3 regions of the Halobacillus sp. AWH4_228 genome follow, and region 1 is predicted to be linked to each of the others. Evidence: riboswitches for the same ligand, from Rfam matches in the RefSeq annotation. Region 1 holds a riboswitch; each other region holds the start of a gene.
The links. A riboswitch is a leader RNA that binds a small molecule or an ion and turns the genes downstream of it on or off. The one in region 1 is predicted to bind thiamine pyrophosphate.
Positions count from the first base shown of each region.

Region 2: it holds a riboswitch for thiamine pyrophosphate, as region 1 does, so the genes downstream of both, ACXADP_RS05500 (acetylornithine deacetylase) here and thiT (energy-coupled thiamine transporter ThiT) in region 1, are expected to answer to the same signal.
Region 3: it holds a riboswitch for thiamine pyrophosphate, as region 1 does, so the genes downstream of both, ACXADP_RS09610 (YkoF family thiamine/hydroxymethylpyrimidine-binding protein) here and thiT (energy-coupled thiamine transporter ThiT) in region 1, are expected to answer to the same signal.

Region 1 covers NZ_JBSWTE010000001.1:2,650,506-2,655,693, reverse strand. Annotated here, with positions in the region: gene ACXADP_RS13660 (SDR family oxidoreductase) at 1-72, shown strand, start outside; gene ACXADP_RS13655 (alpha/beta hydrolase) at 50-796, shown strand; TPP riboswitch at 878-976, shown strand; gene thiT (energy-coupled thiamine transporter ThiT) at 1,064-1,630, shown strand; gene ACXADP_RS13645 (phospholipase D family protein) at 1,731-3,176, shown strand; gene ACXADP_RS13640 (YflT domain-containing protein) at 3,219-3,569, opposite strand; gene ACXADP_RS13635 (DUF1028 domain-containing protein) at 3,704-4,585, shown strand; gene ACXADP_RS13630 (hypothetical protein) at 4,604-4,975, shown strand.
Region 2 covers NZ_JBSWTE010000001.1:1,126,243-1,131,430, reverse strand. Annotated here, with positions in the region: gene tenA (thiaminase II) at 550-1,236, opposite strand; gene ACXADP_RS05500 (acetylornithine deacetylase) at 1,236-2,522, opposite strand; TPP riboswitch at 2,602-2,708, opposite strand; gene ACXADP_RS05495 (GNAT family N-acetyltransferase) at 2,812-3,306, shown strand; gene ACXADP_RS05490 (hypothetical protein) at 3,262-3,687, opposite strand; gene ACXADP_RS05485 (hypothetical protein) at 3,897-4,313, opposite strand; gene ACXADP_RS05480 (alpha/beta hydrolase) at 4,513-5,188, shown strand, end outside.
Region 3 covers NZ_JBSWTE010000001.1:1,907,588-1,912,775, reverse strand. Annotated here, with positions in the region: gene ACXADP_RS09630 (RDD family protein) at 1-289, opposite strand, end outside; gene ACXADP_RS09625 (DUF420 domain-containing protein) at 477-1,007, shown strand; gene ACXADP_RS09620 (hypothetical protein) at 1,206-1,436, shown strand; gene ACXADP_RS09615 (hypothetical protein) at 1,761-2,690, opposite strand; TPP riboswitch at 2,909-3,009, shown strand; gene ACXADP_RS09610 (YkoF family thiamine/hydroxymethylpyrimidine-binding protein) at 3,372-3,974, shown strand; gene ACXADP_RS09605 (ECF transporter S component) at 3,971-4,549, shown strand; gene ACXADP_RS09600 (ABC transporter ATP-binding protein) at 4,549-5,188, shown strand, end outside.

The DNA.
Region 1 (5,188 bases):
GTATTGAAACGGATATTAGGTTCCACCAAAACAAAAGGAGGAAAACCAGATGGCCGAGTACAGCATTCTTGATGGGGCAGAGGAAATCAAATACGAGGGCAATGAGGTGGGGATACTCGTCTCCCACGGGTTCACAGGGACGACCCAGAGCATGCGTCCGCTCGCAGAAGCATACGCACGCGAAGGCTATACCGTTTACTGTCCACGGTTGAAAGGACACGGCACAGCACCGGAGGATATGGAGACGACGTCCTATAAGGACTGGATCGAATCAGTGGAGAGCGCCTATCAATGGCTGAATGAACGGTGCAGTTCTATATTCGTCGTCGGTTTATCCATGGGAGGAACGCTTGCCCTTTATATGGCCGGTGAGCATAAGGACATCCAGGGGGTTATTCCGATCAATGCAGCAATCGACATCCCGGTGATGGAGGAGAGTGCGGCGACAGACGAACGTTTTCTTGATGCCATCGGCTCCGATATTAAAGACCCCGGCCAGGATGAACTGGCCTACGACAAAACACCGGTCAAATCCATTACCGAAATCACGGTCTTAATGGATCAGGTGAAAAAGCGGCTTGATACGATTCACTGCCCGATTCTGGTTTTCGTCTCGGATGAGGATCACGTCGTGCCGCCCAATAATTCAGAAGTGATCTTTGATTCGGTCTTTTCGGAGCACAAGGAGCTTGTCCATTTGGAAAACAGCTACCATGTCGCAACACTGGATCATGACCAGGATTTGATTGTTGAGCGCAGTCTGGAATTCTTCCAGATGTATACGAATACAAAATAGACTCCATTGCCCGGGAAATAAGTTTTGTCATCGGAGAGAAGTTTGATATAATAGAAATATAGCAAGAAGAGTAATCGGTACAAAGCCTACAAGGGGAGCCTAGCGGCTGAGAGTGAACCTCGTTCAGACCCTTCGAACCTGTCAGTTAGTACTGGCGCAGGGATGGCGGCTTTTTTGATGGTGCAATGCATTCGGGATCCCTCCATCAGGAAGCGTCCCTGTCTGCATTGCTTTTTTTGTGTCTTTTTTTAAAGGAGGAATGCTGGAATGAGAAACCGCAGAGTCCTATTTTTAGTAGAAATTGCGATCTTTTCCGCATTAGCACTACTACTGGATATCCTTCCGTTTTTATCATTTAAATTATGGGCCCAGGGCGGTTCCGTTTCGTTTGCAATGGTGCCGGTCTTCATTATGGCCTTCCGCTGGGGCGTGAAGGGAGGCGCGGCGACTGGACTGCTGCTCGGCATCTATCAGATTTTGACCGGTGCCTATATCATCACCCCTTTGCAGACGCTGTTGGACTACATTGTGGCGTTTGCGGTGATCGGTGCGGCAGGAATCGTGGCGAAACCGCTTTGGAATGCGATCCGCTCCAAGGAAACGAAAGCTCTCGTCGGGTGGATCATCGCGGGGTGCTTTATCGGCAGTGTACTCCGCTTCTTCGGTCACTTCGCAGCAGGGATCATCTTTTACGGTGAGTTTGCGCCGGAAGGACAGCCGGTCTGGCTGTACTCCCTCGTTTATAATGGCGGATACATGCTGCCTGCGTTTATCTTAAGCGCCATCGTAATCAGCCTTTTGTTCATACAGCGTCCAAAGCTGCTGCTTCATTAAATGAGAAAAGTCTTCTGCCCCTGCGGTAGAAGGCTTTTTTTTCCATGTTTGAAACACCCCCGGGTAGTGAAAAGACAGGCAGAGACCAGGGGGGATAAGAATGAAAAAAATAAAGGGGTTATTAAAGAAGAAATGGGTCTGGCTGCTGCTTTTGATCGTGCTGATCCTTTCGGTCATGATTGCCTATCATACCTCATGGAAAGCGCTCCCGGAAGGCGTTTCCTACGAGGGCGGTGTCCATCAGATGGAGGATATCGAGTTTTTCCGTGACCTCTCCTATGAGAATCAAGAGGGGGATACGGTTCATGATCTTCAGGTTTTTGAGGAGATGTATGCCACTATAGGGGAAGCGGATGATTTTATTGTCGCTGATATGTTTCTTTTCAACGGCTACACGAACGGGAAAAATGAATTTCCCGAAATCAGCAGTCGTCTCGTGGACGCTGTATTAGAAAGAAAAGAAGAAGTGCCTGAGCTTGAAGTCGTGTTTATTACAGACCAAATCAATACCATTTACGGCTCCTATGAATCGGAAACAATCCGCCGCCTGGAAGATGGCGGGGTGAACGTCGTCTTAACCAATCTGGACAAACTGAGAGATTCCAATCCGTTATACTCGAGTGCGTGGCGTCTGATGTTTTCCTGGATGGGTAACGGAGGAGAAGGGTGGATCGGCAATCCGATTGCCAAGGAGGCCCCTGACGTGACGCTTCGATCCTACATGAAGCTGTTGAATATTAAGGCGAACCACCGGAAGCTGCTTGTGACTGAGGATTCAGCCGTTGTATCCACGGCTAACCCTCATGATGCCAGTGGGTACCATGAGAACGTCGCTTTCAAAATGGACGGTCCGATTATAGAGGATATTTTGGAAGCAGAAGAAGCGGTGGCCCGCTATTCCGGCGGGGAATTCATCGACTACAGCAGCTATGAATGGGAAGAGCAGGAAGGACCGCTTCAGACACAGTTCGTGACCGAAGGAAAGATCTATGACGCCGTGCTGGAAGAGCTGGAGGACGCTGGTAAAGGGGATGACGTATGGATCGGGATGTATTATTTAGCGGATAAAAAGGTGACCGCCCGGATCGATGAAGCGGCCAACCGCGGGGCTGAAGTACGCATCATTATGGATCCCAATAAAACCGCGTTCGGCCATGAGAAGCCGGGGCTCCCCAATTTGCCGGTGGCTGCCGAGCTGAAGAACCTCGGAAATGAGAACATCAAGCTGCGCTGGTATGACACGAACGTCGAGCAGTATCATACGAAAATGCTGTATATAGATGGGCCGGATGATGACGCCATCGTCGCCGGTTCCGCCAACTATACGAGAAGAAACCTGTCCAACCTTAACCTGGAAGCGGATGTCGTCATCCACGGGCCCGGGGAGGAGGAGGTCTTCCAGGAGGTCAACGATTACTTCACGAGGATCTGGTCCAATGAAGACGGCCATTATACAACCGACTATGAAACCTACCAGGACAATCTGACGTCCATCCGCTATGCTACGTATTATCTGCAGAAGTGGACATGGTTTACAACTTATTAAACAGAAGCCCCTGACGCATGTTTTGCGTCAGGGGCTTTTTTATCAGGAGAGAATTGCCTGAGCTTTTGCAGGATTGGTTATGATAAGAAGTACTTTTCCTTCATCCAGGTCTTCTTCATATTGTCCAGCTTCTTCTTTGGAGAATCCGATTTCCTGCATCTTTGTGCGGAGCTCATCGCCTTTTTTACTGAAGATATTCGTGATGACGCTTTTCGCATCCTGCTCGGAAGCACCAATCGTATTCGCATTCACACTCTTCGAAATCCGTTCGGTCCGGTCATCATCATGGGACAGGATGTAAATCTCTTCGTTATCAATGCCTTCGTTCTTCAGTTTTTCTACCATATCCTTCAACTGTTCATCATTTGTGTATTCACGTACAAGTGGTTTCATTTTTTCACCGCTCCTTTTTTTATATCATGTTCTACAGTAAAATTACCCGTTATTTTCTATTGTTAATCGGAATATGGGAAGAGAAGGAAATCTGAATGTGTTGTCGAATGGTAAGGATATTGGAGGGAAAAGAGATGAACAATCAGATCATTGCTACATTTTCGATCGCCGCCTGTGACCCCGGCCGTGAGGAATGGGGCGTGGCCGTACAGTCCAAGTTTTTAGGCGTCGGCTCCGTCGTTCCATGGGCGAAAGCAGGTGTGGGAGCGGTGGCCACCCAGGCTTTTGCCAACCCTGCCTACGGTCCGGAAGGGTTGAAACTCCTTGAGGCAGGGTTGTCTGCGGAGGAAGTCATCGAAAAGTTAACGGACGAAGACCTTCAAAAGGAAGACCGTCAAGTCGGAGTTGTCGACCGTTCCGGTCAGGCAGCGACTTTTACCGGGAAAGACTGTTATGACTGGGCTGGGGGAATCACAGGGAAGCATTATGCGGCTCAAGGAAACATATTAGTAAATGAAGAAACGGTGACCCATATGGGACATGCGTTTGAACAATCGGAAGGCCCCCTGGCCGAACGTCTCATTAGAGCCATCCAAGCGGCGCAGGAAGCAGGGGGAGACAGCCGAGGAAAGCAGTCGGCGGCCGTGCTCGTCGTTCGTGATCAAGCAGGCTACGGCGGACTAAGCGATGTCGCTGTAGATCTCAGAGTGGACGATCATCCTGAGCCGATCAAGGAACTGGAGCGGATTTACCAGCTGCACCAATTGTACTTTGGTGAAACGAAGGAAGAGGATGTCCAGCTGATCGATGAAGATGTAAAAAGGGAAATGGTAGGCCATTTAGTCCGTCTTGGCTGCCTTGAAAGTAAGGAAGTTGATGACGAGGTGTTCTATGAATCCTGGACGACGTACCTGCATACCGAAAACTTCGAAGGTCGTGAGCTGGACCAGGGGAAAGTCGATCGGAAGGTGCTGGATTTTATGAAGAGTCAGCCAGGTAAAAGCGAAAGAAGATAAAGGAAGAGGGGATGGGGCATGGAGGTCGCAGCGATTACATCGGCCGTTTTATTTTGTTTCGTGGCTGTGTTTCAAGTGTTACTCGCGTCCGGTTTTCCGCTCGGGGAAGCGGCCATGGGGGGGTCCCACCGCGTCCTGCCGGCGAATTTGAGAGTCGCCAGCGCACTGAATGCCCTGCTGTTGGTTTTTATGGCCGGTATCGTTCTTCAGCATGCATTTCAATTATCTGATCTGCTCCGTTTTTTACCCACTACGATTCTCATGTGGGTAATCATCATTTTCATGGGCATCAACACATTGATGAACTTAATCTCAAGGAGTAAAAAAGAACGTCTGATCATGACTCCTGTTTCAGGCCTGTTGTTCATCCTATGTTTATGGGTGGTGTGATTCAAGGCGTCTCTTTGAGATAGGGAGAATGATCAACATAAGGGTTCCGGTTATTCTTACCAGTGCCGGAACCCTTATTTTAAGAGAAATCTACATAGCGATTCTTCGGGGGATCAAATCAGGACGTCTCTTTGCGGATGTTTACGTATTTTTTTACATAGATCAACAAACTTAAAATAAACAAGGCTTGAATCAATCTAGTCAGCAGTCCGA
Region 2 (5,188 bases), 1.5 Mb from region 1:
TGTTCTCCTTTGCCTCTTTTTTCAAATGGATTGAAAGGGATCGTCTACCTTTCATTCTACCTCGTTCGTGACATTTTGACTACTTTCGACATTAATGACAAAACCCTCTCCATTTAGGAGAGGGTGGTCTTCGGAAAAGATGATCCGCATTTTTTTAATGGATGTATGAAAGGTAACCATTTATCTTGTTCCATTGAAAATCCATCGGGGATTTGAAGACAAATACTTGGTGAACAGCCTCTTATCCAAAGAACAGCGTTATCATATACCTCTTTAAGTCCTGGAACGTTTTACTCTTGATTAACCTTATTCCAAGTTGGATAACTTCTCTTGTCAGAGGAAATCTGCGGATGTCACGAGGAGCGTTCGGTGGTGACGCCTGTGGGATCAGCACGAGCCGAAGATCCACTTGGACAGGTGATCTTCCTGTCCAAGTTAGCTGAGGCCGGGCCCACGGCAAGCATCCACCGATAAGCGGATCGTGGTCATCCACATGGCAGATAGGCAGTTGAGTGCGTCTAAACGCTTTTCAAAAGAGGAGAGGGGTGTTCAGGTATTCAAAAAGCTCTCTTCCTCGACCCACATTTTTTGTTTCCACGCCATCTCCCAGAACATATACTCCAGCTTACTCGTATGAATAAAGATCTCTTCGAGGTGAGCTTTTTCCCTTTCCGGAAGTCCGTCAGCCAGCTCGTTGATTAATTTTTTCAGTGTGGAAGCAAGCTCAGAAAATTCTTCGGACGCATACATCTCAATCCAATCGCCGTAAAACTCGTGCTTTTCTCCTTGATTTTGTTCGGCAAGGTGAAAGCCGATCACGTTGTAGCTCCATGTGCAGGCCAGCACACAGGCCGCCACCTCAGCCTCTGATCCTTGATTTGCCTTGTTCAGCATATAGCTCGTATAGGCGAGGAGGGTGGCAGAAGGTTTCGTTTCCTCCAGCTCCTCCCGGCTGATGCCGATCCGTTCCGCATAGTTCCGGTGCAGCTCCATTTCCTCACTTAAAGTGGAATGAAGCAGTTCAGAGAACATCGTCATCGTATCCAGGCTTTTCGCCTTAACGGAACCAAGAGCAAACACGCGGCAGTAATCAATCAAGTACAAATAATCCTGACGCATGAAAAATTGGAATTTCTCAAGCTCGAGCGTGCCGTCCCCAATCCCTTTGACGAATGGATGATCGAGGTAGGCCTCCCAAATCGGACGGGCACTTTCGTATAAACGGTCTGTAAACATTACGCTTCCTCCTTGTCATCTGCTTGTTGAAACCAATTGTATAAAAAAGCCATCATTGTTTTCGTATAATCCAACAGCTGTCTCCTGTCCAGCGACTCATTCACCGCATGCGCCTGATCCAGCGTGCCGGGACCGTAGAGAATGGTCGGGATGCCTGCTTCTGAGAGCCATCCTCCATCCGTCACAGTCGGAGACATGGACATTTCCGCCGGCGTACCATGGATGATTTTATGGGCTTGTTGAAGCTGCTGTACCCCTGGATGGGCAGGATCGACAGAAAAGGCGGGGAAGATTTCTCCGCGCTCCTCGATCATGGACGTTCCTCCCCATTTGAATTGAGGGGCATGGTTTTTCAGCCATGGATCGGCCTGGGCGGCAGCACGGACATGTGCTTCAATTTCTTCGATCACATCTTCATAATGCTCTTCTGGATAATAGTGCACGGTAATCCATAAAGCACAGCGGTCGGCGATAAAAGCGGCATGCCTTCCACCTTCAATGACAGCCGGATTGATTGTCGTCGATCCAGGTGGAAAGCCTGGACTCGATTTCGTCACCGCCCAGTGCTGCTCCAATTCCTGCAGCGACTGGATGATTTTCATCATTTTTTCAATTGCCCCTGCTCCGTATCTTCCTCCACCGGCATGAATGATCGAACGGCGTTCCGCGTCGTGGAAGGTTTCCGGACTTTCAATCGTAATCCATCCGGTAATGACGCCTCCCTGCCCCTGAATGGCACAGTTACTCGTATCGGCTACGATGGCTAAATCGGCATGATACCCTCTTTCTCCACAGGATTTTGTTCCTGCTTCTCCGACCTCTTCACCGACGACGGACTGCACATGAAGGTCGCCGGTCGGCTCGATTCCCGCTTCATGGAGCAGTTTGAGTGCAAACAGAACAGCCGCCATTCCACCTTTCATATCCGCCGTGCCGCGACCGTACAAGCGGTCGTCCTTCGAGGTCAGTGTAAAAGGATCATGCTCCCACGATTCCCCTTCATCCAGCGCAGCCACATCAATATGACCGTTTAAGATGAGACTTCTGCTGTGTTCCCGGTCGGTTCCTTTTTTCGTTCCGACGACAATCGGATCGCCGGGGTACAGTTCCCACGTGTCTATTTCAAAATCCATCCGGCTTAAATACTCTTCTATGTACTGTTGTGCTTCCGCCGCATTTCGGGCTGGAGGGCTTAACGTCGGAAAGGCGACCAAGTCCCCTAGAAGCTGGTGCATCTCCTCTTCCTTTTCCTCCACTCTCTGCAGCAATTCCTCTAACTGAATCATCGTACTCTCTCCTTCCATATAAAAAGCCCGCCCCTTCGAGAGAAGGAGCGGGCTTGATCATCATGTAAGAAAAGATCAATCATCGACCGCTTCACTTCCCTCCGCTGGTATGAGCCAGATCAGGTTGTAAGGGTCAAAGCTTCTGCTTTTCTCAGCCCCGTCATCAGGGCTCCCCTAGTGAAACATGCTATAAAACTGTTATTTTCATTACAACACAGGGGGCCGGAAAGGACAAGTCCCGTTTAAACGCGAAATGTAGATGGAGGACGTATAAAACAGGAGGCCATGGATGGACATCAAAAACGATGATTTAACAAGCGATGAAGTACAAGCATTCATAAAGGAACACCTTTTCAATATGACCCTGCACTCCCCGCCAGAAAGCATCCACGCATTGGATATAGAAAAATTAAAGCAGCCCGGCGTGACTTTTTGGACAGCCTGGGAAAAGGGAGAGCTGGCAGGAATGGGAGCGTTGAAAGAACTCCATCCGGCGCACGGAGAAATCAAGTCGATGAGAACGGCCTCTTCCCATTTAAGACGAGGCGTCGCCCACAGATTGCTCCAACACATCATAAATGAACCCAGCGCCCGAGGGTATACACAGCTCTTTATAGAAACCGGGTCTCAAGAGGCGTTCCATCCGGCTGTCCAGCTGTATAAGAACTTCGGGTTTGTTTTCTGTGGTCCTTTCGCCGGCTACAAGGAAGACCCGAACAGCTTATTTATGACCCTGAAACTAACGGATACTGTAATACATAGCCATGATGACCGCAACGGATAAGAGGACAGCCGCTGTCAGACTCCTCTTCAGGAAAGCAGCAGGAATTTTTTTAACGAGCGTGTAGGTGATTGGAAAAATGAAACTGATCGGTATGAGATACAAGCTTAAGAACATCGTAAAGACAGCCAATAACACAGCTAGAAGTGGTCCAATTAAAAGATACAGGCCCCACTCAATAAAAAAGCGTCCCAACGACAGCTGACTGCTTAAACGATCGGCTATCAAGGATAGGGGGAGGGCAAACACAGCATGCCCCAAATAGATGTTGACTAAATTAAAATATAAGTTTCCGACCAGGTTGCTGTAATCCGATGTGAGATAAATAGAAACCAATAAAGCTGTTACAAAACTGCTGATTAAGGCAGCAAGAATTTTCCGCATCGTACAGGCTCACTTTCATGTTGTTTTATTTATGTAGGTAAAAGAAGCGCAGGTTCCGGTTTTGGGTGGGTCTGTTCTGTTCCCGCAGGCTTCAACTTCCTCAAGACCTCACCACATGACCAGATTGCAGTATAGGCGTTGGCGACGCCTATGGATCAGGGTAAGGCAATGAGAGGAGGAGAGTCCTTTTTCTATAGGGATAGAGAAAATTATCCGCCCAGAGATATGGTCTCAAAGGCGGCTTCTTTTCCGTTTTCATAAATCCTCAGGATCTCATAACTTTGATAACCGTCGACTCTGTAGAAGCGTTCGGATTTAACCGAACCACCAGCGCCGGCCCCTGTCTTGTATAACAGGTTCAGCGTATCTTCTTCTGCCCGGACCTCGAAGGATGTATAATATTCCGCCCCTTCGCCCTGTTTTGTTCCGTTCAAATAGATATACACCGTATTCTGATCTCCCTCTTGGAACATATGATTTCCATGTCTATTTTTTACCGTTTGAAAATAGGACAACGCGTCCCCTGGAAGATCCTTTTTCCCAATTTCAGAGAAGGACCATTCCCTTTCACTTTGACACGCTGTCAGGATTAAAACAGATAAAAGCACCAATAGGATTCCCTTCAAAAGCAAGCCCCCTTTTACACTTTCTCTTCTATTCTAGCATTCCTGGATGGCCCTTGAAAAATCCATTTCACATGGAAGGAAAGCGTTGATCAAATGGATCAGCTTATATAACATAGTTGACTTATCGGAATTATTGTATTTTAATAGCACTAATAGATTTTTATCGAACAACCAGTGAATGAAGATGGAGGGAAACATGATGAAGGAAGCCTATCCGGTTATTGATGGTGCGGAATCGTTGTTTTTTGAAGGAAATGATACAGGGGTACTGCTCTGTCATGGCTTTTTAGGAACGCCCCAGAGTCTGAGAGAGGTGGCAGAAGGGCTGGCGGATCAAGGTTATACCGTATCGGTGCCACGACTTCCAGGTCACGGAACGCACTATAAAGATCTGGCTTCCTGCTCGTTCTCCGATTGGTATATGGAAATCGAAGCCGCTTATCTGCAGTTGTACTCCCGGTGCAGGGAAGTATTCGTCATCGGTCAGTCGATGGGAGGCACGCTGACCCTGGACCTCGCTGCTCAATATCCCGGCATTTCCGGCATAGCGTTAATCAACCCAGCTATGTATATCCCGGCGTTCTCCCATCTGGAACAAGCGTCCGAACCCTTTTATATAGAGGAAGGAAAGCCTGACATCAAAGACCCCGGTGCGGTGGAGATCACCTATACCCAGACACCGTTGACCGCTTACCAGGAACTGTTGAAGTATATGAAGGTCGTCAGAAGAAAATTATCCGGCATTCGATGTCCACTCACCTGTTTGGTGTCCAGCGTTGACAACGTCGTTCCACCGGAGAATACCGATTACATCCTTAGAAAAGTCTCTTCCCACAATGTATCGAAATACGTCTTGGAGAATTCCTACCACGTCG
Region 3 (5,188 bases), 740 kb from region 1:
ATCCAAGAACAGCTCTTATCATGGATTGAAACACATGAGGGCTTCCTCCATGCGTCGAAACGACAGACATATTTGTCAGCAGCATGCCTAACGTTCTCCCCTGTAAGAATAATGGCAGAACTATCAACATGGTCAGATGGATCGTGATAAAGGCCTGCCAGAATACAGGGTTGGGATCAAATCCCCTCCCGGTGTCCTCTAGATACGTGTATAGAGCAGCCCCTGTTCCGGATAGGAGCAGCTCCCCGCCAAATCCCAGAAATTTCAAAAACAAGTACTTCGGGCGCATAATCTTCCCTCCTTGTACGTATCCTATGGATTCTTTCCGGAAAAGGTCAGCCCATTATTCCGTCTTTTGTCACGCTTGTAAGCCATCATGAAGTGACAGTTTCGTTAACGTTCGACATCATGAGATGATTTTCAAGCGGATTTTTTATATACTATTCCTGCAGTCTATTATGAGATGGGGTTTTACTTTGGAAATAAAAAAAGATTTTAATTATGTACCATGGGTGGTTGGATTGTCCATTGCTATCAATCTAATTGTCGTGGCCTTGTTGTTCCTCCCGGAAATTGGAAGCGAGACCAGCTTTGACATTACACTGCTCCCATTACTTAATGCCGTATTCAATTCCTTCACATTCGTGTTTCTGCTGGCGGCTTTATTCATGATTATCCGAAAGAATATTACGTGGCATAAACGATTCATTTTTGCTGCCTTTACAACAACAGCATTGTTTTTAGTTTCATATCTCACGTACCATTCCATGTCTGAATCAACGTCCTTCGGCGGCGAGGGTCTGGTGGCAGGTATTTATTACTTTATTCTGATCACCCACATTGTGCTGGCCGCACTTATTGTACCCCTTGCCCTGTTAACACTGTTCAGAGGTCTGGCAATGAAAGTGGATAAACATAGGAAAATCGCCCGCTGGACGATGCCGATCTGGCTTTATGTCAGTTTGACAGGCGTCGTTGTCTATTTAATGATTTCTCCTTATTACTAAAACGAGTCACGTGTCTTTGGATACGTGGCTTTTTTCTTTTTTATATTACAAAAACAATAAGTAAACGGGAAAAGTTGGCTATTTCCCGAGATATTTGTTATTGTAGAATAACAGCCGGTAGGGATTGAATCCGGTTACGTCTATGAAAATATAATGAGCACATGTCCAACCAGCTTACGGCCATAAGGAGACTAACTAATGGACATTCTTAACTTTATCAAGGAAGAAGGATTTACGTCTGCAAGATTCCAATCGTTCGCAGGGAAAGATACGCTCATTCAATTGAACCGGATTACGGATATGAAGGAACTATTCGGCCTGCTTGATATGAACCCGACAACTGTGCGGTACTATCCTTATGAAAAACTTCCTTATCTGGACTGCTCTCAGAATGAAGACAACTTAAAACTAAGATTATTTAAGCCATAAAAATAACCGGGATACATAACACATGTATCCCGGTTTTCTTTATTCCTTTATATTCAGGGAAAAAGATAATTCACGAAAAGTGGTCAGGTTTAAACGAGGGGTGTCTCCTTCAGGTCATCCACTGAGCAGACGCTTGTAAAACACTGTTTGATTCAGCCATCAATAACATCGACACCAATACTCCCGGTCACATGGACGTTCACCTCATGGACAAGGATGACCACAAAACCAGCACTTGCTGCTCAGTAAAGCAAACAGGATCCCAATAACCTCTCTTTTTCCAACATCTACGTCCGACAGAGGCGCTACAGCCTCTCTTCCGTTTTACCATTCCCCTTGAAAAGCATGGATAATTTTCCAACGCTGAACCGCCGTAATTCCTTTCCACTGTTGTTCAGCTGCAGCAAAAGCTTTTGTTCCGTCTCCCCAGTCCCAGCTGATATCCCAGATGCCTTCTTCCTTCAGCGTTTTCAAATAATAACGGATGTTTTCCAAAACTAAAGGTTTGTATTTAGCATACAACGGATGCTGTGGGGACGATATTATGTCAGTCGGAAGCGCACCGTACCCACTTCCCCATTCCGAAGGATCCTGACTGAAACAGTTCTCGCCTAACGTAAGAAGGTGGGACTGCACCTGATCAAGCCCGTAAGGCATTTGATTATGGACGAGTCCTTTATGCTTGTCCACGGAGATTAGTAGATTTTGAAAACACTGCCATTCGTGGAAATCCATCTCACTGACACTCATCAAATGTTCAACAGCTTTAACGGCTCCAGCCACACCCGTTTTCCAGGCTTCTGTTTCCCTTTGAGAGCAGTCGATGAGAAAACCGGCCAATTCCGCCCCCGGGTTAAACATCCAGTTGGACTGCACCCCTTCCCTCCACGACCACCAGGGCGCATGAGGAAAATGGTTGACTTCAGGAATAACCGAAGGCCACATCCCTGATTGACGATCGTATGAGCGAAGGAGGTAGGAAACCATCTGTTGAAGCAGCGGCTCTTTGGAAGATACATTCAATTCAGCAAGCACTTGGGAAGCTGCCCATGTGGCCATTGGAGACGAAGCTGGAAGTTGAAAATCCGGCTCAATTCCGTGACCAAAACCTCCATCTTCATTTTGGAACGCACTCAAGTATACGAGGACCTTTTCTTTAGGACCTCTTTCAAAAAGTGCTTCCCATCTGGCTGCTTCCAATGGACGTGCATACCGCTTCATCCACCTGCTTGTGCGATTCATGTGAGTGTTCATATCTGTCTTCCCCTTCCCATTGATGGTATCCCTTGTCTTCTGATTGTCCGACTCTTTTATTCCACTCAAGATATGACAGATTCTATTATCTTCAGCGTATCACGATTGGAAGATTTTGAAAATGAACTCTATCATTCGTATTCATAAAAAGGAGAATAAACATTTACAAATATTCCAACATCCGCTACGATAGAGTCAATACAAAAAACTGTATACATATGAGGCACTAGGGGAGCTGCTGCGAGCGGCTGAGAGGATGATCCGACCCTTGGCACCCGAACTAGATAATACTAGCGTGGGGAAGTGCAGCCGTTCTATCAATCAGGCCTTTACAGGTTTTATTCATCGATCAACGGACTGCATTCCCATGGGATGCAGTTTTTTTGTGTTTGGGTCTGTTATTGCTTGGTGTTGTTATTTAACATGTGAGCTCCTATCACCCCTTTCTGTCATGGGATTTGCAGGAGGCGGCCTTGGGAATGACTCCCTTTCCACGGGGTACCGTGAGCCTCCTCAAACTTCGTTCCCCGCGGAAAGCGGACAATTTTCTCTGCCATCCCATGCTCTGAGTAAACAACGGGCCGGACCCCTAATTCCAGACGGAGACGATTTAGTACTCGTTTAAAATAACAACAACAGACTTTAACAGAGCTTTGTGTTTAAAAAAAGGAGGAATGATGGATGAATCAAGTTTGTGGTACATCGAAAATTGCTGGATGTTCGTTTTCCATACATCCGATGAGTGATGAGTTTGCGGGTATAATTCTGGAAAGCTTAAAGGAAGTGGATACATCTAAAGTATGGCTCGATACCGATGATGTCTCTACGACGGTACGGGGGCGGATGGAACATATTTTTGATGTGACAAAGGCTATCCTTCTTCATGTATCCAAAGAAGGTGTTCATGCGGCTTTTCATGCGACTTATTCAATCGGGTGCCCGGGAGACTCGGCTGGAGACACGTATATGGCTGAATCCCTGCAACGGAGGAATGAAGACACTTCCCGCTCGATTACCCAGCCATTAGCAGCTAAGTTTTCGCTCTATCCAATGGGAGGGGACAGTTATATGGATACAATATACAAGCAGATTGAAGCGATGAAATCGAAGGGCATCCAAGTGACGCCCGCCCACTATTCTACAAGACTTGACGGAGATACCCATACGGTTTTCGAAGGGTTGGAAAACGTTTTCCGTGAGACAGAAGCTTCAGGGTCGTCTCACACCGTCATGACTGTATCGGTGTCGGTCAACAGCCCTTCCTCCAGGGGGAGCATCTTATGAAAAACTGGAAACTCAAAGAAATCGTTGTTCTATCTGTCTTGTCCGTCGTTTTCGCTGTCGTCTATCTCGCTTTCCTGCCTGTTGGAAAACTTCTCTCAGGTCTCTTTGGTCCAATCGGATATGATTTTATCTTTGGTATCTGGTTTATCGTATCCATCATTGCCGCCTATATTTTACGCCGCCCGGGCGCAGCTTTTCTCTCTGAAACCATCGCAGCGACAATTGAAGTTCTGCTCGGGAATGCTTCCGGTCCCCTATTGATTCTAACGGGAATGATTCAGGGATTCGGAGCGGAAAGTGCGTTTGCTCTGACGCGTTACCGGTCTTATCATCTTTCTGTACTCATGCTCGCCGGCGTGATGGCTGCCGTTTTCAGTTTCGCATGGGGGTATTTCCAATCTGGATACGCTGCGTTAAGTGGTGGATACGTCGCTGCCATGCTGATTGTCCGTATGGTCAGCGGCGCTGTGATTTCCGGAGTATTGGGTAAAGCCGTGGCTGACGGACTTGCCCGTACCGGCGTCCTTTCCAGTTTTGCTCTCGGGCGGGAATTAAGAAAGAAGAAGGCTTCCTGATGAAGACGGCTGTACAATTGGAAAACCTGACGCTTACGTATGAAGAAAATGAAAAAACCGTATTGACGGATATCACCCTCTCCATCGAAAACGAACAGGACACCCTCATCCTTGGCCCGAGCGGTTCAGGAAAAAGCTCGCTTGTCCAATGTATAAACGGGCTTTACCCGGAGGATTTGGATGGCGAGATGAATGGGCGTGCTGCCATTTACGGACGCTCAACAAGCGACTTCAAACCGGGAGAGCTGGCTAAAACTGTTGGAAGTGTTTTTCAAGACCCCGAAACTCAATTTTGTATGCTGACCGTCGAGGATGAAATCGCCTTTGGTTTAGAAAACCTTCATGTACCTGCTGAGGAGATGGAACACAAAATAGATGATGTCCTTGCACAGGTGAATCTACTGGATAAAAAAACGTCGTTCATCCATCACTTGTCCGGCGGACAGAAGCAGAAACTGGCCCTTGCCTGTGTGCTGGTGATGGAGCCGGACATCCTTCTCCTGGATGAACCGACAGCTAATCTGGATCCGCAGTCTGCTCGTGATTTCATTACTATTCTGACTTCCATAAAAAAAACTAGAAGTCTCACCTTGATTGTGATCGAACACAGATTGGAAGGATGGCTGGAACTTCTCAAGC